DNA from 3 places in the Alkalispirillum mobile genome. Region 2 is predicted to be linked to each of the others. Evidence: predicted binding sites of a transcription regulator. Region 2 holds the regulator's gene; each other region holds the start of a gene.

Evidence for each region. Region 2 encodes FliA, which starts transcription of late flagellar genes. Its sites were predicted from a motif close to GCTAAAGTTNNNNNNNNNNCNGCCGATA; they were not measured.
Region 1: DFR31_RS14060 (methyl-accepting chemotaxis protein) is a predicted target of FliA. The motif match lies at 3,178-3,205, and genes of this name have one in related genera.
Region 3: DFR31_RS03490 (methyl-accepting chemotaxis protein) is a predicted target of FliA. The motif match lies at 2,093-2,120, and genes of this name have one in related genera.

What each region holds. Positions count from the first base shown of each region.
Region 1 is NZ_RCDA01000002.1:317,568-325,628, reverse strand. It holds partial or broken gene DFR31_RS13875 (methyl-accepting chemotaxis protein) at 1-181, shown strand, start outside; gene DFR31_RS09665 (EAL domain-containing protein) at 242-3,079, opposite strand; gene DFR31_RS14060 (methyl-accepting chemotaxis protein) at 3,307-5,220, shown strand; gene DFR31_RS09655 (DNA primase) at 5,426-5,671, shown strand; gene relA (GTP diphosphokinase) at 5,813-8,020, opposite strand.
Region 2 is NZ_RCDA01000002.1:205,105-213,165, reverse strand. It holds gene DFR31_RS09215 (chemotaxis protein CheW) at 1-655, opposite strand, end outside; gene DFR31_RS09210 (ParA family protein) at 648-1,445, opposite strand; gene DFR31_RS09205 (protein-glutamate methylesterase/protein-glutamine glutaminase) at 1,521-2,708, opposite strand; gene DFR31_RS09200 (chemotaxis protein CheA) at 2,822-5,062, opposite strand; gene DFR31_RS09195 (protein phosphatase CheZ) at 5,125-5,916, opposite strand; gene DFR31_RS09190 (chemotaxis response regulator CheY) at 5,921-6,304, opposite strand; gene DFR31_RS09185 (RNA polymerase sigma factor FliA) at 6,369-7,097, opposite strand; gene DFR31_RS09180 (MinD/ParA family protein) at 7,097-7,927, opposite strand; gene flhF (flagellar biosynthesis GTPase FlhF) at 7,962-8,061, opposite strand, start outside.
Region 3 is NZ_RCDA01000001.1:741,768-749,828, forward strand. It holds partial or broken gene DFR31_RS03485 (SLC13 family permease) at 1-250, opposite strand, end outside; gene DFR31_RS03490 (methyl-accepting chemotaxis protein) at 354-1,979, opposite strand; gene ffh (signal recognition particle protein) at 2,142-3,521, opposite strand; gene DFR31_RS03500 (cytochrome C assembly family protein) at 3,701-4,495, shown strand; gene DFR31_RS03505 (thioredoxin family protein) at 4,518-5,102, opposite strand; gene dctP (TRAP transporter substrate-binding protein DctP) at 5,282-6,343, opposite strand; gene DFR31_RS03515 (TRAP transporter small permease) at 6,602-7,429, shown strand; gene DFR31_RS03520 (TRAP transporter large permease) at 7,496-8,061, shown strand, end outside.

The DNA.
Region 1 (8,061 bases), 110 kb from region 2:
GATCGCCAGCGCCGTCGAGGAGCAGTCCGCCGTCAGCGAGGACATCAACCGCAACATCACCCACATCAAGGACGTCGCCGAAGACACCGGTCGCTCCGTGCAGGAGAGCGCCACCGCCAGCGATCAGCTCGCACAGCTCGCCAGCCAGCTACAGCAACTGGTCGGGCGGTTCAGAACCTAAGAGCGGAAACGGGGCCAGGGAGGGCCCCGGTCGGGCTACGGTACGGCGGGCCCCGGGTGGTTACTGCCCGCCCACGCCACCGGGCGTCAGGGCACCACGGCTCAGCATATCGGCACAGGCCTCGGCCGGCGCCGGGCGGGCGAACAGGTACCCCTGAATGGTCTGGCACCCTTCCTGGCAGAGGAAGGCGTGCTGCTCCGGCCGCTCCACCCCTTCCGCCACCGATTCCATACCCAGGTTGTCCGCCAGGTTGAGAATGGTGCGGATGATGGCCTCACTGCTCTCCTCGGTATCCAGGGCGTTCACGAATGAGCGGTCGATCTTGAGGATGTCGATCGGAAACCGATGCAGGTAAGCCAACGAGGAGTAGCCGGTGCCGAAATCGTCCATGGCCACCCGCACGCCCATGTCGCGGAACTGACCCAGGGTGCGGGTAACCGTCGGCAGGTCACTCATCAGCATGCTCTCGGTGACCTCCAGTTCCAGCTGGTGCGCCGGCAGCCCCACCCGCTCCAGGGTGTCGTTGATCAGGCGCGGCACCTTGCTGTCGCGGAACTGCGGCGCGGCCAGGTTGACCGCCATGGATACCGATGGCAGGCCGGCCTCGCGCCAGGTCACGTTCTGTTGCGCCGCTTCCTGGATGATCCACTCACCCAGCTCGACGATCAGCCCGGTCTGTTCCAACACCGGTATGAAGTGCCCCGGCGGGTGGACCTGCCCGTCCGGATCCTGCCAGCGCAGCAGGGACTCCAGGCCGACGATCCGGCCCGATGAGGACTCGATACGCGGCTGATAATGGAGGAAGAAGCCCTCCTGCTGGTCCACGGCACGGCGCAGCCGACTCTCCAAGGAGACCCGGGCGCGTGCCCGGTGATTCAACTGACCGGAGTAGTAGCGGAAGCTGTTGCCCCCCTCCCGCTTGGCCTGGTGCATGGCCGCCTCGGCCTGCTGCAGCAGCTCCCCGGGGTCGCGGGTGTCGTGCGGGTAGAGCGCAACACCGGCCGACCCGGGCACGTACAGCTCCTCCTCGCCCACCAGGAAGAGCTCCCGCAAGGGGGCAAGCAGCCGCTCCACCTTCTCCGAGGCCTCGGTATCCCCCTCGACCCGGAGCAACAGCGCGCCGAACTCATCGCCCGCCAGGCGGGCGAGCGTCTCGCCGTGCTGCATCTGATCCTCGAGGCGCCGGGCGACCTGCTGCAACACCCGGTCACCGATAAGGTGGCCCAGCCCCTCGTTCACGCCCTTGAAACGGTCCAGCCCGATATGCACCAGGGCCAACCCACCCCCCAATGCCCGGGCTCGATTGATACCCTGCGTGACCCGCAGTTGGAACAACGTCCGGTTGGGAAGTTCGGTGAGCACATCGTGGTAGGAGAGATACTGCAGCAGGTTCTCCGCCTCGCGCCGCTCGGTGATGTCATGGATGACACCGACCATGCGCAGCGGCCGACCGGCCGTATCAAACGCCACCTCCCCCCTCTGGTGCACGATGCGCACGGTGCCGTCCGGCCGCAGGATACGATGCTCCAGGTCGTACGACGGCCCACCGGGTTGCAGTGACTCATCAATGGCCCGGCGCACCCGAGGCCGGTCCTCCGGGTGGACGGCCTCCATGAAGGCGGCCTCGTTGCCGCCCCACTCCTCTTTTTTGAGCCCGAAGATCCGGTAGACCTCGTCGGACCAACGGATCTCGTTGCGGACAAAGTCGGAGACCCAGTTGCCCAAGTGGGCGATCTGCTGCGCCTCGGCCAGTTCCGCCTCACTGCGCCGCAACGCCTCCCGGGCCAACTGCAGGTCGCTGATATCCTGGAAGGAGACCACCACGCCGGTCACGGAACCACTGCCGTCTTTGAGCGGCGCGGCATTCAGCAGCACAGGCAGTCCGCTGCCGTCACTGTGCCGAAAATACTCCTCGTGCGAATACAACGGCTCGCCGGTCTGCAGCACTTGCAGGATCGGGCACTCCGCCTCCGGGTAGGGCGTGCCGTCACGCCGGGTATGGTGGGACAGCTCATGGGCGTTGGCCCCCAGCGCCTCCTGCTCATCGGCAAACCCCAGCAGCCGGCAGGCCGCGGTGTTCAAGAAAGTGTAGCGGCCGTGAACGTCGACCCCGAACACCCCCTCCGCCAGGCTCTCCAGCAGTTGCTGACGTAACCGCTCGCCCTCGCGCAGTGCGGAGATATCCTGCATGACGGTAGAATAAGTGCTGACCTCACCGGCACCATCCAGGTGGGCGACGATGGTCTGCAGCACTGGGACCCGGGTGCCGTCCGCGGCCAGAATGGCGGTCTCACCCTCCCAGACACCCCGGTGCGCGGCGGCGGGCATGGCGGTCTCCCGCACCAGCCGGCTGGCCCAGTCGGGATGGACGCCGTCGATGGTCGCCGTTCGATGGCGGGGGTTACCCAGCAGGCGTTGCAGCGACGGGTTCACGTACAGGACCCGCCCCGCAATGTCGGCCATGGCGATATAGGCTGAGGCGCCTTCGAGAATCTCCAGCAACTGCTCGGAGCGCTCCTCGGCCGCCTTGCGGTCGGTCACATCCACCCCGACCGTCTGGAAGTAACTCAGGCTACCGTCCTCGTCGAAGAACGCCCGGCTGGTCCATTCCACCCACCGCTGCGCCCCGTCGGCCCGCAGAACGGGGTTCTGGATACGGCGGATCGGCTTCTCCGGGGTGTAACGGGCCAGTTCCGCCATGTTCAGCGACTGGTGCTCCTGGGGCAGGGTCTCCACCCAGCGCTGCCCCACCATGCCCCCTCGGGGCAGGCCAAAATAGGCGTGCGCGGTCGCATTGGCGTAGAGGATCGTGGTATCCGGAAGGAAACACGTGATGATATAGGGGTGGTTCTCCACGATATCCTGAAAGTGGATTGCCGCCCTGGCTGAACCCGCCATGCTCCGGCTCCCTTGTTTTTTTCCGGGCCATTCACAGCGCAGTTTGTCAAAACCGCGACAGCGCGGCAAATCAGCAGTGCGAAGTGCGGAATTGCACCCCTCAACTTCACGGGCCATTGACCGATAACTTGTGTGACAATTAAGCCATTCATGCGGCAACCGGGGCTGATGGAAACGGCCGGGCCCGGATCGCAAGCATTACCCGTTTGGGATGTCGAGGGGGAACCGTGCTCAAGAATCTGAAGATCGGCCAGCGCCTGGCTATCTCCGTATCCGTTCTGGTTTTGGTGGGCATCCTGGTGCTTGTCGCGCTGTTCATCTGGCGCACCGGGGAGCTGATCGACCGGGCCGAGCAGCGGGAGTTGAATTACGTCTACCAGGCGATGCATGCCGAGCTGGACGATCACGCGCTGATGGCGGAAAGCTACTCGGCGATGGTCGCCCACATCCCCCAGGTCAGGGCAGCCTTCGCCCGTGGCGACCGGGACTACCTGGTCGGCATGCTGCAGCCGATGTACGACGCGACCGCCGAGCCCTACGGCCTGGCCCAGTTCCAGTTCCACGAACCGCCGGCCACCTCCTTTTTCCGCTTCCACCGTCCGGACCGCTACGGCGACGACCTGTCCGATATGCGCCAGACCATCGTCCAGGCCAACGAGTCGGTCTCGACGATCCGGGGCCTGGAAGGGGGCGTTGCCGGCATCGGCATCCGCGGTGTCAGCCCGGTCCGGGACCTGGATGACGACCACGTGGGTGCGGTGGAGTTCGGCCTCGGCCTGGACCAGGGCTTCGTGGACCGCTTTGCCGAGGAGTTCGGCGTGGAGATGTCCATCTTTGCCCGGGACGGTGAGAACTTCGAGGTCCTGGCCAGCACGCTGAGCGGCCAATCCCTGGTCAGCCAACGGATGCTGCGCCATGCCTGGGACGGTGATGAGGCCCGTGGCGAAGCCGAACGCGAGGGGGTGCCCTACGCCACCGAGGCCCGGGTAATTCACGACTTCTCCGGCGAGCCCATTGCCGTGGTGGAGATCGGCATGGACCGCAGTTTCTACGCCGCCGCCATGCGCAACACCATGGTGCAATCCGGGGGCATCGCGCTCATCGGCATCCTGATCGGCATCGGGGTGGCGCTTTGGCTGGCCCGCGGCATCGTGCGGCCGATCCGCCAGACGGTGGACCACATGAACGAGATCGCCGAGGGCGACGGCGACCTCACCCGCCACCTGGACGACTCCGGCCGCGACGAGATGAGCGATCTGGCCACCGCCTTCAACCGCTTCGTCGACAAGATCCGCAAACTGGTCGGCGAAACCGCAGAGGCCACCTCCCAGATCGCCGCCGCCTCCGAGCAGATGGCCACCATCGCCCGCCAGACCAGCGACGGCACACGGCGACAGCAGGACGACACCACCCAGGTCGCCACCGCCATGAACGAGATGACCTCCACCGTGGCCGAAATCGCCCGCACCACCCAGGAGGCCGCCGACCTCGCCCACGGCACCGCCAGCAAGGCCGAGGACGGTCGACAGGTGGTCCACGGCTCCATGGAGGCCATCGACCAGCTCGCCGAGGAGGTCCAGGCCGCCGCACAGGTCATCGAGAAACTCGCCGAAGAGGGCGAGCACATCGGCTCGGTGCTCGACGTCATTCGCGAGATCTCCGATCAGACCAACCTGCTCGCGCTCAACGCCTCCATCGAGGCCGCACGCGCCGGCGAACACGGCCGCGGCTTCTCCGTGGTCGCCGACGAGGTCCGCAGCCTCGCCTCCCGCACCCAGCAGTCGGTCGGCGAGATCGAGGGCATGATCGACCGCCTGCAGTCCGGCACCAGCCAGGCCGTCTCCGTCATGGAGGAGAGCCGCCAGCAGGCCCAGCAGGGCGTCAAGGCCTCCGCCCAGACCGGCACCACCCTCGAGGAGGTCGCCGCCTCGGTCAGCCAGATCAACGACATGACCACCCAGATCGCCAGCGCCGTCGAGGAGCAGTCCGCCGTCAGCGAGGACATCAACCGCAACATCACCCACATCAAGGATGTCGCCGAGGACACCGGACGCTCCGTACAAGAGAGCGCTACCGCCAGCGACCAGCTCGCACAGCTCGCCAGCCAGCTACAGCAGCTGGTCGGGCGGTTCAGAACCTGAGACGGTGCCGGGAGGCCGGCCCGGCCGGCCTCCCTCCTTCCTGCGACCCTCACCCCGTCGCAAGACGGTCTCGATTTGACTCATGTGCCTGTATGGCACACTCGCCGGCATACACCTGAATTGCTAATCATCTGTTTTTAGTAGATTATTTTTTGGCACGCTCCCTGCTTACCTCTTAGCCAGCAATCAACCAAGGAGGTAAGTGATGAAGCGTTTCCGCTACGGTCTGCTGACTTTGATCATTCTGGGTGTGTTCTCCATGGCCGGTCTCGCCGGCTGCGGTGGCGACGACCCGATGGATGAACCCATGGACGAGCCGATGGAAGAGCAGCAGGATGACTTCGGTGATCAGCAGGACATGGATGATGAGTGGGATGACGACGGCATGGACGACGACTGGGACGATGACGGTCTCGAGGACGACTGGGAAGACGACGGTAACGACTACTGATCGGTCCTTCCCGATGTGAATCGCCCCCCCGGCGATCCTGATGGCCTGAAGAACAGGCCTTTTGATCGGGCCGGGTCCGTGCAGGACCCGGCTTTTTTTACGTCAGCAACTTCATATTCAGCCCTGGTACCTGGCCCTGGGTCAGCCCTTGCGGTGCACATCCTGCACATGGGGCAGGCTGCCGATGCGATTCATCAGGCGGCTCATCTGGTTCACGTCCGCCACCTCCAGGGAGAGATCGAGCGAGGCGTGCTCGCCCCGGGCGTCGGTCTGGGTGTTGATGCCCAGCAGCCGGATCTGCTCGTTGGTCAGCACCTTTGAAACGTCCTGCAGCGCCCGCTGCAGGTCGGGGGTGTGCACCACCACGTTCACCGGGTAGCGACGCCCGCCCGGATCGGTCCAGGTGACATCGATCAGCCGTTCGGGCTCGTCGGTCCGCAAGCGCCCCACCTCCGGGCAGTCGCGGCGGTGGATGGTCACGCCTCGTCCCCGGGTCAGAAAACCGATGATGGGGTCGCCCGGTGCAGGGGTGCAGCAACGGGCCAACCGGGTGAGCAGGTTGTCCACACCGTAGATGGTCACCTCGTCGCCACCCTGGCTGGAGACCGTGCTGCGCTTGCGGCTGACCGGCAGCGGATCCTCCCCCTCCGGGCGCGGCAACACCCGTTCACCGACGATACTCGCGATCTGTCCGGCGGTAATGTCGCCCCGCCCCAGTGCGGCCAGGAAGTCCTCCAGCTTGCGGAACCGGGTCTTCTGCGCCACGTCGTCCAGCGGGACGTCCTGCAGACCCAGGCGGTGCAGTTCCCGGTCCAGGATATTGCGCCCGGCCTGGACGTTCTTGTCGTGGTCCTGCTGCCGGAACCAGGTCCGTGCCTTGGCCCGTGCCCGGGAGGTGCGCAGGTAGCCCAGCGAGGGGTTGAGCCAGTCGCGGCTGGGGGTGGCCGAGCGCGAGGTGATGATCTCCACCTGGCTGCCACTCTTTAGCGTATGGGTGAGCGGCACCATGCGCCCGTTCACCTTGGCCCCACGACAGTGGTGCCCCACGTGGGAGTGGATGTGGTAGGCGAAATCCAGCGGCGTGGCGCCCCGGGGCAGGTCCACCACGTCACCCTGGGGGGTGATGACGTAGACTCGATCCTCGAACACTTCCGCCTTGAAGCGGTCGAGGAAGTCCTCGGCGCCGTTCTCCTCCTGTCCCCACTCCAGGATCTGGCGCAGCCAGGCGATCTTCTGCTCGAAGTCACGGTCCTGCTGGCCGCCCTCTTTGTAACGCCAGTGGGCGGCGATGCCCAGCTCCGCCTCCTGGTGCATGGCGTGGGTGCGGATCTGCACCTCCAGGGTCTTGCCCTCGGGGCCGATCACCGCCGTGTGCAGGGAGCGGTAGTTGTTCTCCTTGGGGGTGGCGATGTAGTCGTCAAACTCCTTGGGGATGTGCTTCCAAAGGCTGTGCACCACCCCAAGCACCGCGTAACAGGTGCCCACGTCGTCCACCAGCACGCGCAGGGCGCGCAGGTCGTACAGCTCTTCAAAGCGCAGCCCCTTGCGCTGCATCTTCCGCCAGATGCTGTAGATGTGCTTGGGCCGGCCCACCACATCGGCCTTGATCCCGGACTCGCGGAGGGCGTCGTGCAGTGACTGGCGGACCCGTTCGATGTAGGCCTCGCGGTCCAGCCGACGCTCGGCCAGCAACCGGGCCACCTGCTTGTAGACATCGGGCTGCAGATAGCGGAAGGCCAGGTCCTCCAGTTCCCACTTGAGCTGCCAGATGCCCAGACGGTTGGCCAGCGGGGCGTAGATATCGCGGGTTTCCTGGGCGATACGCCGCTGCAGGGCCTCGGGCAGTTCGCGGAGGGTGCGCAGGTCGTGCAGGCGCTCGGCCAGGGTGATGAATACCACCCGCACATCCGAAGCGATGGCCAGCAGCATCTTGCGCAGCCCCTCGGCCCGGTCGGAGGCCTCGGCCAGCTGTTCCGGGGCGTGAAAGCGGGAGATGTCCTGCATGCGCGAGGCGCCTTCCACCAGGTGGGCCACGTCGCTGCCCAGCCGCTTCCGGATACGACCCAGGGCGGTCTCGTCCAGGGTGGGCAGATCGTGCAACAAGCCGGCGGCCAGGGTGGCGGCGTCCAGACGCAACCCGGACAGGATAGTGGCCACGGCCACTCCGTGCTCGAAGTAGCTGTCGCCGGTGGGCCGTTGCGCCGACTTGCAACCCATCTCGGCCAGGCGCCAGGCCTCGCTCAGCACCTCGCGGTCGTCCTCGTCCAGCCAGGCAGGCAGTTGCGCCACCCAGCTGTCGAAGTCCAGCTGCGTCTCGTCGGGCAATTGTGTCAGTCCGGTATGTACCATCTACACCGCCATCCGCCGCCGGTCACAGGGCGTGAATTGTA
Region 2 (8,061 bases):
TGTCACCTACCACCAGCAGCTTCCGGGGCGACAGGTCTTCGTCGGACAGCCGGTTGCGGTGCCGGTCCAGCACCAGGGTAGCCGTGTCCACCACCTTCACGTTGCGCCCCCGGTAATGGAACAGGCCGCGGAACCAGTCCGGCTTGCCGGGCGTTGGGGCAACCTTCCGCGGATACGGCACCACACTGTTCAGCTTGACCAGGGGGACAGCCAGCCGCAGCCCGCCCACATAGAAAATGAGCGCCTGGAAATCGGGGCGGGCCCATTCCGGGATCGGGTCATGAGGCCCTTCGGGTTCTGGCTCTGGCGCCGGCGCCCGCCGGGCCGCGACCGATGGCGTATCAACGGCAGGGACCTCCGCTGGCGGGGGCTCCTCGGGCGTCTCCGCGGGCGGGGCTTCCGCCGGGGCTGGCTTCACCGCCGGCTCTGCGGGCTCCGGCGGTGCCACGGTGGGCAGGTGCGTCACCGGCCGGGCCGGGGTATCCAACACCGGTCGGGGTGGGTGCGGGGCGGGCTCCGGCTCCGGGGCTTCTTCCCGCCCGGACGCCTCTTCGTCGCCCTCCGGGATAGCCGAGAGCAGGTCCTCCAGGTAGCTGCTGAGGGCCTGGTCCTGGCGCACCAGCGCCGGGTCCTCTCCGTTCCGCCGGTCAGCCATGCTGCACCTCCGGCCGGTCATCGTCCGCCCCATCGGTATCCAAAGTGTCCAGCAGTTTGCGATAAGCAATACTGCCGCGGGCCCAGGGCTGCATCACCGTCAGCGGCCGGCCCGCGCGGCTGGCATCGCGGAACTGGGTATCCACCGGGATCGCGCCCTCCCAGGCCTTATCACCGTAGACGCGGCGGATCTCCTTGAGCGACTCCACCGAGGCGCGGGTACGCCGGTCATAGAGCGTGGGTACGATGGTGTAGGGTAACGGCCGACTGCGCGAACGCTGCACCATGTCCAGGGTCCGGATCATCCGCTCCAGGCCTTTCAGTGCCAGAAACTCGGTCTGCACCGGTATCAGCAGGTGGCCGCAGGCCGCCAGGGCGTTGACCATGAGCACCCCCAGCATCGGCGCGCAGTCCAGGAAGGCGAACTCGAAGTCATCCTCCAGCGTCGCCAGACCCCGCTGAACCACGAGCCCCATACCCTGCCGGCTGCCCAGCTGACGGTCCAGGGTCGCCAGTGCCGTGGAGGCGGGAATCAGCTTCAGGCCCTCCACGCCGGTGTCGTGCAACAGCTCCCGCGCCGGCGGGGCCTTGCCCGGTGTGTCGAACAGATCGTAAATGCTGGGCTGCACGGTCTCCGGGTCGTAGCCGAAGTAGGCGGTGAGCGAGCCGTGAGGATCCAGATCCACCAGCACGCAACGGCGGCGCTTGAGCGCAAGCAGGCCGCCCAAACTGACTGCGGTGGTGGTCTTGCCGACCCCGCCTTTTTGATTGGCGACTGTCCAGATCCTCATGGGCTTGGCCGTCGGTTCTCCGTGTGCCTGGAATACAGGCCATATGATGCAAGCAGCGGGCCAACCCCCCCGGGCTCAGCGCAGCCGGGCCAACTCCTCGCCCACCTGGTCCAGGGGCAGGACGCGGTCGGTGAGCCCCGCCTTGGCCACAGCGGCCGGCATGCCGTAAATGACACTGGTGGCTTCGTCCTGGGACCAGATCGGGCTCCCCGCACGCTTCATCAGCTTGGCACCCTCGCAGCCATCGGCCCCCATGCCGGTGAGCACGACACCCAATGTCTTGCCGGGGCAATACTTGGCCGCGGAGGCGAAGGCGATATCCACGCTCGGCTTGTAGAACTGCTCAGACGACGCGTCAAAAACACGAACCGTCAATTTACCGCCGCGCTCCTCCACTGCGGCCTGTCGGCCACCGGGTGCCAGCAGCGCCTGCCCCGGGCGCAATTCGTCACCGTTTTGGGCCTCGCGCACCTGGATTCGGCACAACTCGTTGAGGCGTTCGGCGAAGGCGGGCGTGAAGCTCGCCGGCATGTGCTGGATGATTAGCACTGGCAGCGGGTAACCCGCCGGCAGCTGGGTCATGACCCGCTGCAGGGCGACCGGGCCGCCGGTGGATGTCCCGATCACGACCAGCTTCAGGTCCCCGGCGCGCACCCGATGCCCGCGATCAGCACGGGGCGGCGGGGCCTCTGCCGGCGCGGCGGCTGGTGCGGATGGTGTTGTCGCACGCGACCGCGCCGTTGCAACGCCGGTTTTTTCCGTGCCGGCCCGGGCCGCGGGGGTTGCCGGGCGCTGCGCTTCGCTCCGGGCCGGCGGCGGGCTGGTGGGCGCGGAGGGGCGCGGGGCACGACTGGCCGGCGCGCCGCGGCCACCGCCCAGCGCGATCACGCGCTCCTGCAACTGGCGCTTGACCTGCTCCATGTCGCCGGAGATGTCCGCGAACCGCTTGGGAATGAAATCGGACGCCCCGGCATCAAGGGCATCGAGGGTCTCGCGGGCGCCGTCGTAGGTCAGCGAGGAGAACATGAGCACCGGGGTGGGCTGCTGGCGCATGATCTCGCGCACGGCAGTGATGCCGTCCATCTCCGGCATCTCGATGTCCATGGTGACCACGTCCGGGCGGAGCTTCTGCACCTGCGCCACCGCCTCCCGTCCATTGGCCGCTTCCCCCACCACCTCGATGCGGGGATGCTCCTGCAACATGGCCTTGATACGGCGGCGGAAGAAGCCGGAGTCATCCACCACCAGCGCACGTACTTTCACCCATTACCTCCCAGTTCCCGATGCAGGGACGTTCATGTCTCGGTAGTCGCAGTCTACCGTATCAGGCGGGCTCAGCGGGGCCGGACCGGGGGGCATTGGCCGACGGCACCCGGTCAGAGCCGGGTACCGTAAGCCTTGACCAGACTGGGGATGTCGACGATGAGGGCGATCTTGCCGTCGCCGGTGATGGTGGACCCGGCCAGGCCGGGCAGCCCCTGGAGCATGGCACCCAGGGGTTTGATGACCACCTCCTCGAGCCCGATGACCTCGTCCACCACGAAGCCCACGGCCTGGTTGCCGAGGATCACGGTCACCACCTGGCGCTCGTCGTCGCTGCCGGCCTCGTGCATGCTCCGCACGGTACCCTCGCCCATCTGCTGCAGCCAGCGCTCGAGGAAGAACAGCGGCATGGCCTTGTTGCGCACCATGACCACCAGCCGCCCGTTCACCACGTTCGTCCGCTTGTGGTTGAGCTCGAAGATCTCGCGGACCACGGACATGGGCAAGGCGAACTTGCGCCCCCCGACCTTGACCATCAGCGTGGGCAGGATGGCGAGCGTCAGCGGCAGCTGAACCTTCATGGTGGTGCCGACACCCATCTCGGAGTCGATATCCACCGTGCCGTTCAGACGCGAGATGCTGTTCTTGACCACGTCCATGCCCACCCCGCGCCCAGAGACGTCGGAGATCTCCTCCTTGGTGGAGAAGCCAGCGGCGAAGATCAGGTTGTAGCACTCTTTCTCGTCCAGCCGGTTGGCGGACTCTCGGTCCATCACGCCCTTTTCCACCGCGATGTTACGCAGCTTCTCGGCATCCATACCCCGGCCGTCGTCGGCGATGGTGAGCAGGATGTGATCCCCCTCCTGTTCGGCGGCCAGCAGGACTGTGCCGGCGCGGGGCTTGCCCGCTGCCTCACGCTCGTCCGGGGGTTCGATGCCGTGGTCCACGGCGTTGCGCACCAGGTGGACCATGGGATCGGCCAGGGCCTCGACCATGTTCTTGTCCAGGTCGGTGTCCTCGCCGCGGGTCTCCAGCTTGATGTCCTTGTCCATGTTCCGCGCGAGATCACGGATCAGGCGGGGGAAGCGCCCGAAGACCTTCTTGATCGGCTGCATCCGGGTCTTCATGACCGCGGTCTGCAAGTCGGAGGTAACCAGTTCCAGGTCTGAGACCGCCTGCCCCATGCGCTCATCGCCCAGCACGCCGCGCAACGTGGCCAGCCGATTCCGGACCAGGACCAGCTCCCCGACCAGGTTCATGATGTCGTCCAGCTTGGCGGTATCCACGCGCACGGTGGCTTCCGGTTTGGGTGCGGGTGCCTTGCCGGCACCCCCACCGCCCGAGGACTGCCCCCCCGTACCACCGCCCCCTTTCTGGCCACCGGAACCGCCACCCGCGGCCGGCTTGGCGGGCTGCGCGGGTTGCTCCGCCCGGGCCTTGGGCGTCGGCTCCCGGGGGGCGGCAGGCGGGGCCTCGGAGGCCGATGCAGAACCGCGGTCCGCCTTGTCGTCCGCCGCTCCCTTCCCGGGGGCGCCGCCCTTGCCGTGCAGGTCGTCTAGCAGGGCCTCGAACTCGTCCTCGGATATCTCCTCGTCGCCGTTGCCCTGAGGCTGATCCGGGGCAGCCTGGGTCCCACCCTGGTCGCCGGTGGAGGCGGAAGCCGGCTCCTTTTCGGGCACGCCGGCGTGCTTGCCCTTGCCGTGCAGCTCGTCCAGCAGGGCTTCGAATTCGTCGTCGGTGATCTCGTCGCTGCTGCTGGCGCCCTGGTCGGTACCGGCGGGATCTGCAGCGGGCGCGGATTGCTCGTCCTCCAGGGCGTCGAGCAACTGCTCGAATTCCTGGTCGCTGATGTCGCCCTCTTCCCCCTGACCAGGGGCACCCTCGGCCTGCCTCTTCCCTTGTACCGGCGGGTCGGCGGCGGCCGTGTCGCCCTGCGGAGCGCCCTCCCCGGCCAGCCGTTGCTCGTCGGTGATGTTCAGGGCCTCCAGGTCGCGCAGCAGTGCCGGGTCGGCGGGCTCGGGGTCCTCGCCGTTCTCGATGCTGTTGAACTGGTTGACCACCACGTCAAGCGCCTGCAGCACCGTGTCCATCAACTCCGGGGTGACGGTGCGATCGCCATTGCGCAGCAGATTGAAGACGTCCTCGGTGCGGTGACAGACCTCCACCAACGGGTCCAGGCTCAGGAAGCCCGCACCGCCCTTGATGGTGTGGAAACCGCGGAAGACGGCGTTGAGCAGATCGCGGTCGTCGGGACTCTGCTCCAGGTCCACCAACTGCTCGCCGAGGTTCTCCAGGATTTCCCGGGACTCCACCAGAAAGTCCTGAACGATGTCGTCTTCGATGTCGATCCCCATGCCTGCCCCCTGTGATTCATGCGGTGCCCTGCTCAGCCGGCAGGAGCCGGGCGCGTGTCCAATCAGAAGCCCAGGCTGGACAGCAGATCGTCCACGTCGTCCTGGCCCTTGACCACATCCTCACCCTTGCTGGGCATTTGTGGCCCTTCGCCCCGCATATCGGTTTCCTTGTTCTCTTTGCCCTTATCGGCCGTTTTCCGGGATTCTTCACCCCGGGCCTTGCCGGACAGGGCCACCATCTGCACCAGGTTCTCCTCGACCTCCTCGACCAGCCCGATCACCCGACGGATGACCTGCCCGGTGATGTCCTGGTAGTCCTGGGCCATCAGGGCCTCGGAGAGCTTATTGTGCAGATCGGACGCGGACAGCCGGGCGCGCCCCAGGAAGCCGTCGATGTCCCGCGAGAGTTCGCGGAACTCTTCGGCGGAGAGCTCCCGGCGACGGAAGGCGCGCCAGCGCTCGGCCAGCTCCGCGGACTGGTCGCGGAGCTCGTCGGTGAGCGGCATGGACTCTTCGATGATGCCCAGGGTGCGGTGGGCCGCCTGCTCGGTCATGGTGATGACGTAGTTCAGGCGCTCCCGGGCGTCGGGGATCTCGGTGGCGGCGATGTCTGACAGCCGCGTGTCCAGCTTGAAGGACTTGATCGCCTCGTGCAGGTCGCGGGTCAACTGGCCCAGCTGCTGGAAGAGCTCGGTCTCGCGCAGGTGGGTCAGCTCGTCCACCACCGCGTCGGCCTCGCCCTGGTCCCCCCGGTCAACCGCCTGCATCAGGCGTTCCGCCGCCTCGCGGTAACGCGCCAGGCTATCCTCCTGCGGGTGATTGGCCTGGCCATCGCTCATGGATTCTGCGCTCATGCGTTCACGCCCCCTCGGCGTCGATCCGCTCGAAGATCTTCTCGATCTTCTCCTTGAGCGTGACGGCGGTGAACGGCTTGACGATGTATCCGTTCACGCCGGCCTGGGCGGCGGCCACGATCTGATCACGTTTGGCCTCGGCGGTGACCATGAGCACCGGCAGGTCCTTGAGATCGGGATCGGCTCGCACTTCCTTGAGCAATTCCAGCCCGGTCATGCCCGGCATGTTCCAGTCGGTGACCAGGAAGTCGATGCCGCCGCGCTTGAGGATAGGCAGGGCCGTCTTGCCGTCGTCGGCCTCGACGGTGTTGTTGAAACCCAGATCCCGCAGCAGGTTCTTGATGATGCGTCTCATCGTGGAGAAATCATCCACGATGAGGATCTTCATGTTCTTGTTCATGGCTGTGACAGTCCCCCTATTACATCCGGCCCGTTAGCACACAGAGGCGGCGTTAGCCGCGGCTCAGCCAGTCCTTGAGCAAGTCGCGCAGCTTGACGACGATACGGCCGTGAATCTGGCTGACGCGCGACTCGGTGATATTGAGCACCTGGCCGATCTCGCGCAGGTTGAGCTCTTCGTCGTAGTACAGGGCCATGATGAGCTGTTCCCGCTCCGGCAACTGGCGGATGGCCTCGGCCAGTGCCTGCTGAAAGCCCTCGTCGGTGATCTCGGCAAAGGGCTCCGGGTGGTCGCCCGGTAGCTGGTGCGGTTCGCCGGTCGCCGGATCCTCCTGATCGATACTGAAGACGCGGGATGTGGAAACATCCTGCAGGATCTGGTGGTACTCGTCGAGGGTGATGCCCAGTTCGTGGGCCACCTCGTGATCGCGGGCATCCCGCCCGGTGCGGTGCTCAATGGTCCGGATCGCTTCGGCCACCGAGCGGCCCTTGCGGTGCACCGAGCGCGGGGTCCAGTCCAACCGCCGGATCTCGTCCAGCATGGCCCCGCGAATGCGGATCCCGGCGTAGGTCTGGAAGCTCGCCCCCTGGCCGGCATCGTACTGCTGGGCCGCTTCCAACAGCCCCACCATGCCCGCCTGGATCAGGTCGTCCAACTGCACGCTGGGCGGCAATCGGCCGGCCAGGTGGTGGGCGATGCGCTTGACCAGCGAGGCGTGCCTCACCAGCAGGTCATTCTGGCTCTGCGCCGCCACTTCGGCGTACATGGCATGTCCGTTCATCAGGACACCTCCCCGGCACTGTATTGCACCAGGCGCTCAACGAAGAACTCCAGGTTGCCGACCATCTGTGCCGGCATGGGCCACTTCTGCACGCGCATGGCCATGTCCTTGAAGGCCCGCGCTGCCGGGCTACCGGGGAAGCTGGTAACCACCGGCTGCTGCTTCTGGACGGCGCGCCGCAGGCAGTCATCCTCCGGCACCATGCCCACGTAATCGATGGCCAGGTCGAGGAAGCGGTCGGTGGCCGCGGAGAGCTTGCGGAAGAGCATCCGCCCCTCCTCCGGCGAGCGCACCCGGTTGGCCACCATGTGGAAGCGCTCCACCCCGTGATCGCGGTTCAGCACCTTGATAAGCGCGTAGGCGTCGGTGATGGATGAGGGCTCGTCGCAGACCACCACCATCACCTCGCGGGAGGCCTTGGCGAAGCTCATAACGCCATCGGAGATGCCCGCCGCGGTGTCCACCAGCAGGTAGTCCAGGTCGTGGCTGAGCTCGCTGAAGCTGCGGATCAACCCAGCGTGCTCTGCCGGGGTGAGCTCGGCCATGCGCTGGGTACCCGACGAGGCGGGCACGATGGTGAAATCGCCGGGGGCACGCAGCAGCACCTCGTCCAGCGTGGCGGTACCGTCGATCACGTGGGAGAGGTTCTTCCGCGGCGACAGCCCCAGCATCACGTCCACGTTCGCCAACCCCAGGTCGGCGTCCATCAGCATGACCCGCTGATTCCGGGCACTGAGCGCGGCCGCCAGGTTGACGGACACGTTGGTCTTGCCGACGCCACCCTTGCCGCTGGTTATGGCGATGACCTTTACCGGTCTGGGATTAGCCATGCGTCTCAGTCCTGCTGCCTGATCGAAACCCGTGTTATTCACCAGCATGTCGCGCGCCACCCAGGCTCAACGCCAGGGCCTCCTCGTCCACCTCCTGCTGGTACTCGTCCACCAGGGCGCCGGCGCGCTCGACC
Region 3 (8,061 bases), on a different contig from region 2:
GGTTCCAGCGCTGAATCGCCAGCGCCAGCAGAAAGCCACCGAGAAAGAGGAATACCAGGGGATTGGCATAGGGGGCCGCCGCGCTCTCCACGCTGCTGACCCCGAGCATGGGCAGCATCACCATGGGGAGCATGGCCGTGACCGGCAGGGGCAGGGCCTCACTCACCCACCAGGTAGCCATCAGCAGGGTCAATGCGGCTACCCGCCAGGCCTCGACCGACAGCTCACCGGGTGGCCCGATCCAAAGCATCACGGCGAAAATGGCCGGCCCGGACAGAAACCCGAACACCCGGCGCCAATGGTGGGCCGGGCGTTCGGGCTGCTGGCTGGCGGACGGTGGGCTCACGCGACTGTCAGACCTTGAACTGCCCGACCAGTTGCTTCAGCTCACGGGCCAACTTGGCCAGTTCATCGCCGGCGCTGGCGGTCTCCCGCGAACCGGCCGCGGTCTGCTCGGCACCGTCGGTAATGCTGGTGATGTTGCGGTTGATCTCCTCGGCCACAGCACTCTGCTGCTCCGCGGCGCTGGCGATCTGCTCGTTGGAGCTGCTGATGGTCTGCACCGAGGAGGCGATCTCCTGGAGCGACTCACCGGCCTCGCCGGCCTGCGCCACGGTCTGTTGGGTTTGCTGATAGCCCGACTCCATGACCTGCACGGCGGATTGAGTCTCTTCCTGCAGGCCACTGATCATCTCCTGGATGCTCTGCGTGGACTCGTGGGTGCGGCTGGCCAGCGAGCGCACCTCGTCGGCCACCACGGCGAAGCCGCGGCCGGCATCGCCGGCACGGGCGGCCTCGATGGCGGCGTTAAGGGCCAGCAGGTTGGTCTGCTCCGCGATCTCGCGAATCAGCTCCGAGACCTCCCCGATGCGCTCACTGTCGGCCGCCAGCTTGCGGATTACCTCGGAGGCCTTCTGGACCTCCTCGGCCAGCCGGTCGATGCTGCCAATGGTCCGCTCCACCACGTCCCGCCCGCGATCGGAGGCATCGGCACCGGAACGGGTAGCGTGGGCCGCATCCTGGGCGTTACGCGCCACCTCCTGGGCCGTGGCAGTCATCTCGTTCATGGCGGTGGCGACCTGCTCGATCTGCTCGCGTTGCGCCTGTACGCCCTTGTTCGTCTGCACCGTCACGGTGGAGACACGGTCTGCCGCATCGGTCAGCCGGCTGGCAGAGGTCACCACGCGGCTCACCAGGTCGTGGAACTTGTCCATGGTGTGGTTGAAAGCGTTCGACGCCCGGCCGATTTCATCCTCCCCGCGTTCCGGCAACCGCCGCGTCAGATCGCCGTCGCCGCTGGCAATGTCCTCCAGCCGATCGGTCATGTCGCCAAGCGGCGCCGAGACAAAGCGCTTGATGAACAGGTAGACCACGCCAAGCAGCGGCACGCTCAGGAGCACCGCCAGCCCGAAGACCATGGTGCCAAAACGGAACACCGCCTCGTTCACCTCGTGCAGCCCGATGCGCATGCTGACCGCGCCGAGCACCTCGCCCTCGTCGGCCATGGCGTGGCACGCCATGCAGTTCTTGCCGAGGTAGTCCTGCACGTTGCGGTTGGGGATCACGGCGTAGAGGTAATCACCGCCCTCTTCCACCTCGAAATGCGACTCACCGGTCTCCAGCACCTGCGCCTCGATATCATTGGCCGGCTGACTGATATCGAGCCCCTCGCCGAACTGCCGGCTGACGGCCTCGCTCCGCAGGACACGCAGGTCCTCCATGTTGTGCAGGGCCAGGATCTGGTCCAGGAACTCATCGCGCTCGTCCATTTCCCAGAGGATCATCAGCGTGGTGAGCCCGGCCATGGTCATCTCGTTCATGGTCTCGCTGAACGTGACCGCCTGATTCAGGGCGGTGTTCCGCTGCTCGTAGACCGACCACGCGATCAACGTGCTCCAGGCGACCACCAGCATCAGCCAGATGGCCAGCAGCAGTCGCACCCAGATCGGCCAGTTGTTGAACCGTTTGACGAGATTCATGCAGCACCTGCCCCGTAAGGTCTTCGCTTGTTATGGCTTTGTAATGGGCCCGCGGCCTTCCTACGGCCAGCCCCGCGGACCGGCAGGGAAACCCCACGCGCCGTGTACCATAACATCGACTACTTACGAGGGAACTTGAGCGGGTGCGGCAAAGGCCCCCCTCTAGAAGCCCCCCATGCCCGGTGGCAGCTGCCCACCGCCGCCGCCTCCGCCAAGCTGGCGCATCATCTTCTGCATGCCGCCCTTTTTCTTCATCTGCTTCATCATCTTCTGCATCTGCTTGAATTGCTTGAGCAGACGGTTGACCTCCTGCACCTGGGTGCCGGAGCCCTGGGCGATGCGGCGCTTGCGCGAGCCGTTGATGACCTCCGGGCGGCGACGCTCATCGGGGGTCATGGAGTTGATGATGGCGACCAGGCGGCGGACCTGCTTGTCGTCCATCTTGCCCTTGATCTGCTCGGACATGTTGCCCATCCCGGGCATCTTGTCCATCAGCCCACCGATGCCGCCGAGCTTGTTGACCTGCTCCATCTGGGACTTGAAGTCCTCCAGGTCGAATCCCTTGCCCTTCTTGAGCTTTTTGCTGAGCTTCTCCGCCTCGCTGCGATCAACCTTGCGCTCCACCTCCTCGACCAGCGAGAGCACGTCGCCCATGCCGAGGATCCGGGAGGCGACCCGCTCCGGGTGGAAGGGCTCCAGGGCGGAGGTCTTCTCACCCACGCCCAGGAACTTGATCGGCTTGCCGGTGATATGACGGATGGAAAGCGCCGCACCGCCGCGGGCATCACCATCGGTCTTGGTCAGCACCACGCCAGTGAGCGGCAGGGCGTCGTGGAAGGCCCGGGCCGTGTTCGCCGCGTCCTGACCGGTCATGCTGTCCACCACGAACAGCGTTTCCACCGGGTCGAGCGCCTTGTGCAGCCGCTGGACCTCGTCCATCAGGTCCTGGTCGATGTGCAGGCGCCCGGCCGTGTCCACCAGCAGCACATCAAAGAATTGCTTGCGGGCGTGGTCCAGCGCGGCCTTGGCGATCTTCTCCGGGTCCTGCTTTGCCTCGCTGGGGAACCACTCCACGCCCACCTCGCCGGCGAGGGTGCGCAGCTGCTCGATGGCGGCGGGCCGGTAGATGTCACAGCTTACGACCAGAACCTTTTTCTTCTCGCGCTCCACCAGGTAGCGGGCCAGCTTGGCGGTGCTGGTGGTTTTACCCGAGCCCTGCAGGCCGGCCAACAGGACCACCGCCGGTGGCTTGGCGGCCAGGTCCAGGGCGTCATTCTCCTCGCCCATCACCTGGACCAGCTCGTCCTTGACGATCTTGATCAGCGCCTGGCCGGGGGTAAGGCTCTTCATTACCTCGGCGCCCATGGCCCGCTCGCGGACCTGGGCAATAAACTCGCGCACCACCGGCAGCGCGACGTCGGCCTCAAGCAGGGCCATGCGCACTTCGCGCAGCGTGTCCTTGATGTTGTCCTCGGTCAGCCGCCCCTTGCCGCGCAGGCGGTTCATGGCTTCTGACAGGCGTCCACTGAGGTTGTCGAACATAGGTATCTCGTCCCGTTTACCGGGGGCAGGCACCGGGCCTACCCGGAGTTTGGCCACAGTATATCGTCACCAGCCGCCGCTGACTTCCCGTGTCTGGCCTTGTATGCGATGATCAGCGCAGATTCACCGTCCAAATCCCCCTGCTTCCCGGGGGTTGCCCGGAGAGTTTTCACCTGACCATGCTGTTTTTCATCGCCATCCTGGCAGCGGCGCTTTACCTCGTGGCCGGTGGTCTGCTGCTCCAGGGGTTGGTACGCGGCAAGACGGATGCCTTGCGCCGAAACCTGCCCCTGTGGCTTGCCGCTGGCGGTGCACTGCTCCATGCGATCGTCGCTTGGTCGGCGGTATGGACCGACGCCGGACTCAACCTGGGCTTTTTCAATGCCTGGGCGGTGGTCAGCCTATTCATGGTGGCGGGGATGCTGGTGGCCACCAGCCGCCTGCCCGTCTGCCACCTGGGGATCATCCTGCTGCCCATGGCCGCCCTGGGCGTTTTACTGGCCTGTACCGCGGACTGCGGCACGCCGGTGCCCCGCGAGCCTGGGGTGGACGCCCACATCATCAGCTCCATGTTGGCCTACAGCACCCTGGGCCTCGGGGCCATACAGGCGGTGATCCTCGCCGTGCTGGATTACCGCCTGCGCCACCGCCAGATGGGCGGTTTCGTGCGCCAACTCCCCGCCCTGCACACCATGGAAAAGCAGCTGTTCGGCATGCTCTGGCTGGGCTTTGTCCTGCTGACCGTCGGCCTGGTCACCGGCATGGTGTTCGTCCAGGACCTGTTCGGCCAGCACCTGGTGCACAAGACCACCCTGTCCGTTGTGGCCTGGGTAGTCTTCGGCACGCTGCTGGTGGGCCGCTGGCGGATGGGCTGGCGCGGCCAAACAGCAGTGCGCTGGACGCTGGGCGGGTTTGTCGCCCTGGCGCTGGCCTACTTCGGCAGCAAGTTCGTGCTGGAACTGCTGCTCGGCTGACCCTATCCCGATCCGCCGCCGCTCAGCCCTGAAACCAGGCCGGCTCGTTCCCAGGCTTCCATTTGATGTTACAGCCAAGGCTCGGCCGCTGTGCGTCCGCGGCTAGCGTCTCACCCCGCAGCAGCGCATCCGCCGCCGCCCGCAGGTCCCGTCCGTCCACCGGTTCATCGTTGCCCGGCGTGGCCGCGTCAAAACGCCCGCGGTAAACCAGCTTCAGGTCGGCATCGAACAGGAAAAAATCCGGGGTGCAGGCCGCCCCGTAGGCCTTGGCCACCGCCTGGGTCTCGTCCAGCAAGTAGGGAAACTCGTACCCCGCCACCTGCTTCTCCTTCACCATGGCCTCGAGGTTATCCTGGGGATAGGCCTCCACATCATTGGCACTGATGGCCACCATGTTGATGCCGTGCGCCGCGTAATCCCGAGCGAACTCAGCCAGGGCACCGCGGATATGCTTGACGAACGGGCAGTGGTTACAGATGAAAGCCACCACCAGGCCACGCTCGCCGCGCACCGCCTCCAGGGCAATCTCGCCCCCTTCTGTAGAGGGCAACCGAAACTCCGGTGCCCGCGTGCCTAACGGCGTCATTGTCGATTCCGTCTTGACCATGTCTATCCCCTCCTTCCGAGGTCAACCACAGGTATCCAGGCCCCGCCATGACCGGCCGGGTGTTGTCCCACAACGTACCGCCCGCCACCGGAAATAGAAAAGGCCCGCCGGGTGCCGGCAGGCCTTTTCAACCCGCTGGGTTCCGCCCCGCAGGGCGCGGAACCGTTGCGAGGAGGCGCTTAGTCCTCCTGCTGGGCCTCGACCTCCTCGAGCAGCCGCTCAAGGATGCGGCCACCGCGCTCGCCCGCCATGTCCACGTAGGTATCGCGGACCGGCATGCTGGCCTCGCGGAAGGCCTCGCGGGTGTCCTCATCGATGTCGATGATCTCCACCTCGGGGCGCGCCTCGAGGATCTGGTCCATGCGGCGCTCGTTCAGCTCCACCTGCGCTTCATGGATGTATTCCACCAGTTCCTCGTTCGCCTCCCGGATTGCCTCCCGCTCCTCGTCAGAGAGGCTGTCCCAGAAGTCCCGGTTGGCCATCCAGGCCGCGATGAACGGCTTGTGGCGGCCGAAGATCATGTAGTCCTGGACTTCGTAGAAGCTCATCTCCTGGTGGGCGAAGACGGGCTGGATGTTGGCGTCGATCGCGCCGGTTTCCAGTGCGCCATAGATGTCGGAGTAGCCCACGGAGGTCGGGTCAGCGCCGTACGCGCTGTAGGTCTCGCGCAGCAGGCGGTTGTCCATCACGCGGATGCGCACGCCCTCGAAATCCTCGACGCTGCGGATTTCCTCGTTGCCGGCCCAGACCTGCCAGCCTTCCGGCACCAGCGAGAGCAGCTGCACGTCGCGGTCGCGATAGGCCTCCTGCAGGTCATCGCTCCACAGGAAACCCTCGGCGTTAAGAATCTGCGTGTTGAGCCATTCGTCGTCAGTGAGCACGAAGCTCAAGCTGAAGACGTCGTTCTCGGGGACCACGCCGCCGAAGAAGCCGGAACCGAAGCCGAACTGCACGGCCCCGTCCTGCAACTGGCTGTAGATCTCGTCGAAGCTCGGGCTCAGTTCGCCATAGCTGTAAATGACGAACTCGACGTTATCGAGCCGCTCTTCCACCAGCTCGGCGAAGCGCTCAGCGTAGCGGTGCTGAACACTGCCCTCGATCTCTTCCAGCGCCACGCGCCAGGTCTGCACCTCGGCAACGGCCTCGCCGTCGGCGTCCGTGTCCGGTGCATCCCCCCCGCAGGCCGAGAGACCCAGAGCTGTCACAGCAGCCGTGGAAATCAGCCAAGACGTTCTCTTCATCAGAGTCTCCTTGTTGTCTTACGTTGACCGCCCACCGAGCCCGGTCTATGCCCCATGCAGGGCCATATTGCGCGGGCCCGGAAAACCAAGCGTGCATTCACAACACTAGCACACCGTCGGGCGAAACATGCCAGTCAGCCTTGAAAAGGGACATCGCGAAATCCCTCGCCGTGGATTAGGCTTTACCGGGAGTGCACTTTATAGTTTATGCTGATGCATAAGAACAACTTCACACTATAAGGGTGGCAGTCATAGCGCATGAGCATTGAACCTGATGCCGCCAAAGGCCCGGAAGGCCGACTGGCAAAGGGGATGCGGCTGATTGATCAGGCCGTGGAGCATGTGGAGGGGTTGCTGGTGGGGGCCGGCGTCCTGCTGATGGCCGTGGTGGCCATCAGTAACGTGTATACCCGCAACTTTCACGGCTTCAGCATCCCGGGGACCGAGGACATCACGGTGATCCTGCTGGTCATCGTGACCTTCATGGGGATTGGCTTCGCCGCCCGCCAGGGCCGGCATATCGCCATGACCGCCCTGTACGACCAGCTCTGGGGCATCTGGCGCAAGGGCATGCTTATCTTCCTGAGCCTCGGCACCTCCGTGCTGCTCTTCTACCTCGCGTATTTGGGTTTCGACTACGTCTCGAGCCTCCACCGCCGGGACCGCACCTTTTCAGGCATGGCCATTTACGCCTGGCAGATGCACATCCTGCTGCCGCTGCTGCTGGCCCTCTGGGCGGGCTATTGGCTGACCTGGGCCCGCGGCCACCACGGCCCGGCCAGTTGGATCAGCGCACTGAAACGGGCTGATATCGGGGTCTGGATCTCGGCATTGGCCGCCGGCTTGGCACTGGGGTGGGTACTGGTGGTGGTCATCATGCAACTGCTGGCCGAGCCCGGTACCGGCCCGCTGAGTTGGCGGACACAGCTCAGGCAATGGATTCCCTACGCATTGGTACCGCTGGGGCTGGCCCTGGGGGGCCTGCAGTTCTTCCTGACGGCCCTGCGTAATCTGATGAGCCGAGGCATCTACCGCTCGTTCACGCAGAAAGAACAATACGGGGACGCCAACCCGGATGCGCCCTGATGCATGCACTGGGCGCCGTCCGGAGTAGCGGCGTGACTCGCAGAATCTCCAAGGAGTGAATCGCTGATGATCTGGATCATGGTCGGCATCATGGTGGGGCTGCTGCTCCTCGGCTTCCCATTGATGGTGCCGCTGCTCTCCGCGGCCATCTACGTGATGCTCTTCGAGCTGGACTTCATCAGCACCAACCGGATCGTCGCGCAGATGGTCTCGGGGATCTCCTCGCCAGTGCTTGCCGCCGTGCCCCTGTTCATCCTGGCCGCGGACATCATGACCAAGGGCCGCACCGCCAATCGGCTGCTCGACCTGGTGATGAGCTTCTTCGGCCACCTGCGCGGCGGGCTGCCGGTTACTGCGGCTGTCAGCTGCACTTTGTTCGGCGCGGTCTCGGGCTCCACCCAGGCCACGGTGGTGGCCATCGGTGGCCCACTGCGACCGAAGCTGATCAAGGCCGGCTACAAGGACAGCTTCACCACGGCGCTGATCATCAACGCCAGTGACATCGCACTGCTGATCCCGCCGAGCATCGGCATGATCGTCTACGGTGTGGTCTCCCGCACCTCGGTGCGGGAGCTGTTCATCGCCGGCATTCTGCCCGGCCTGCTCATCCTACTCTTCTTCTGCGTCTACAC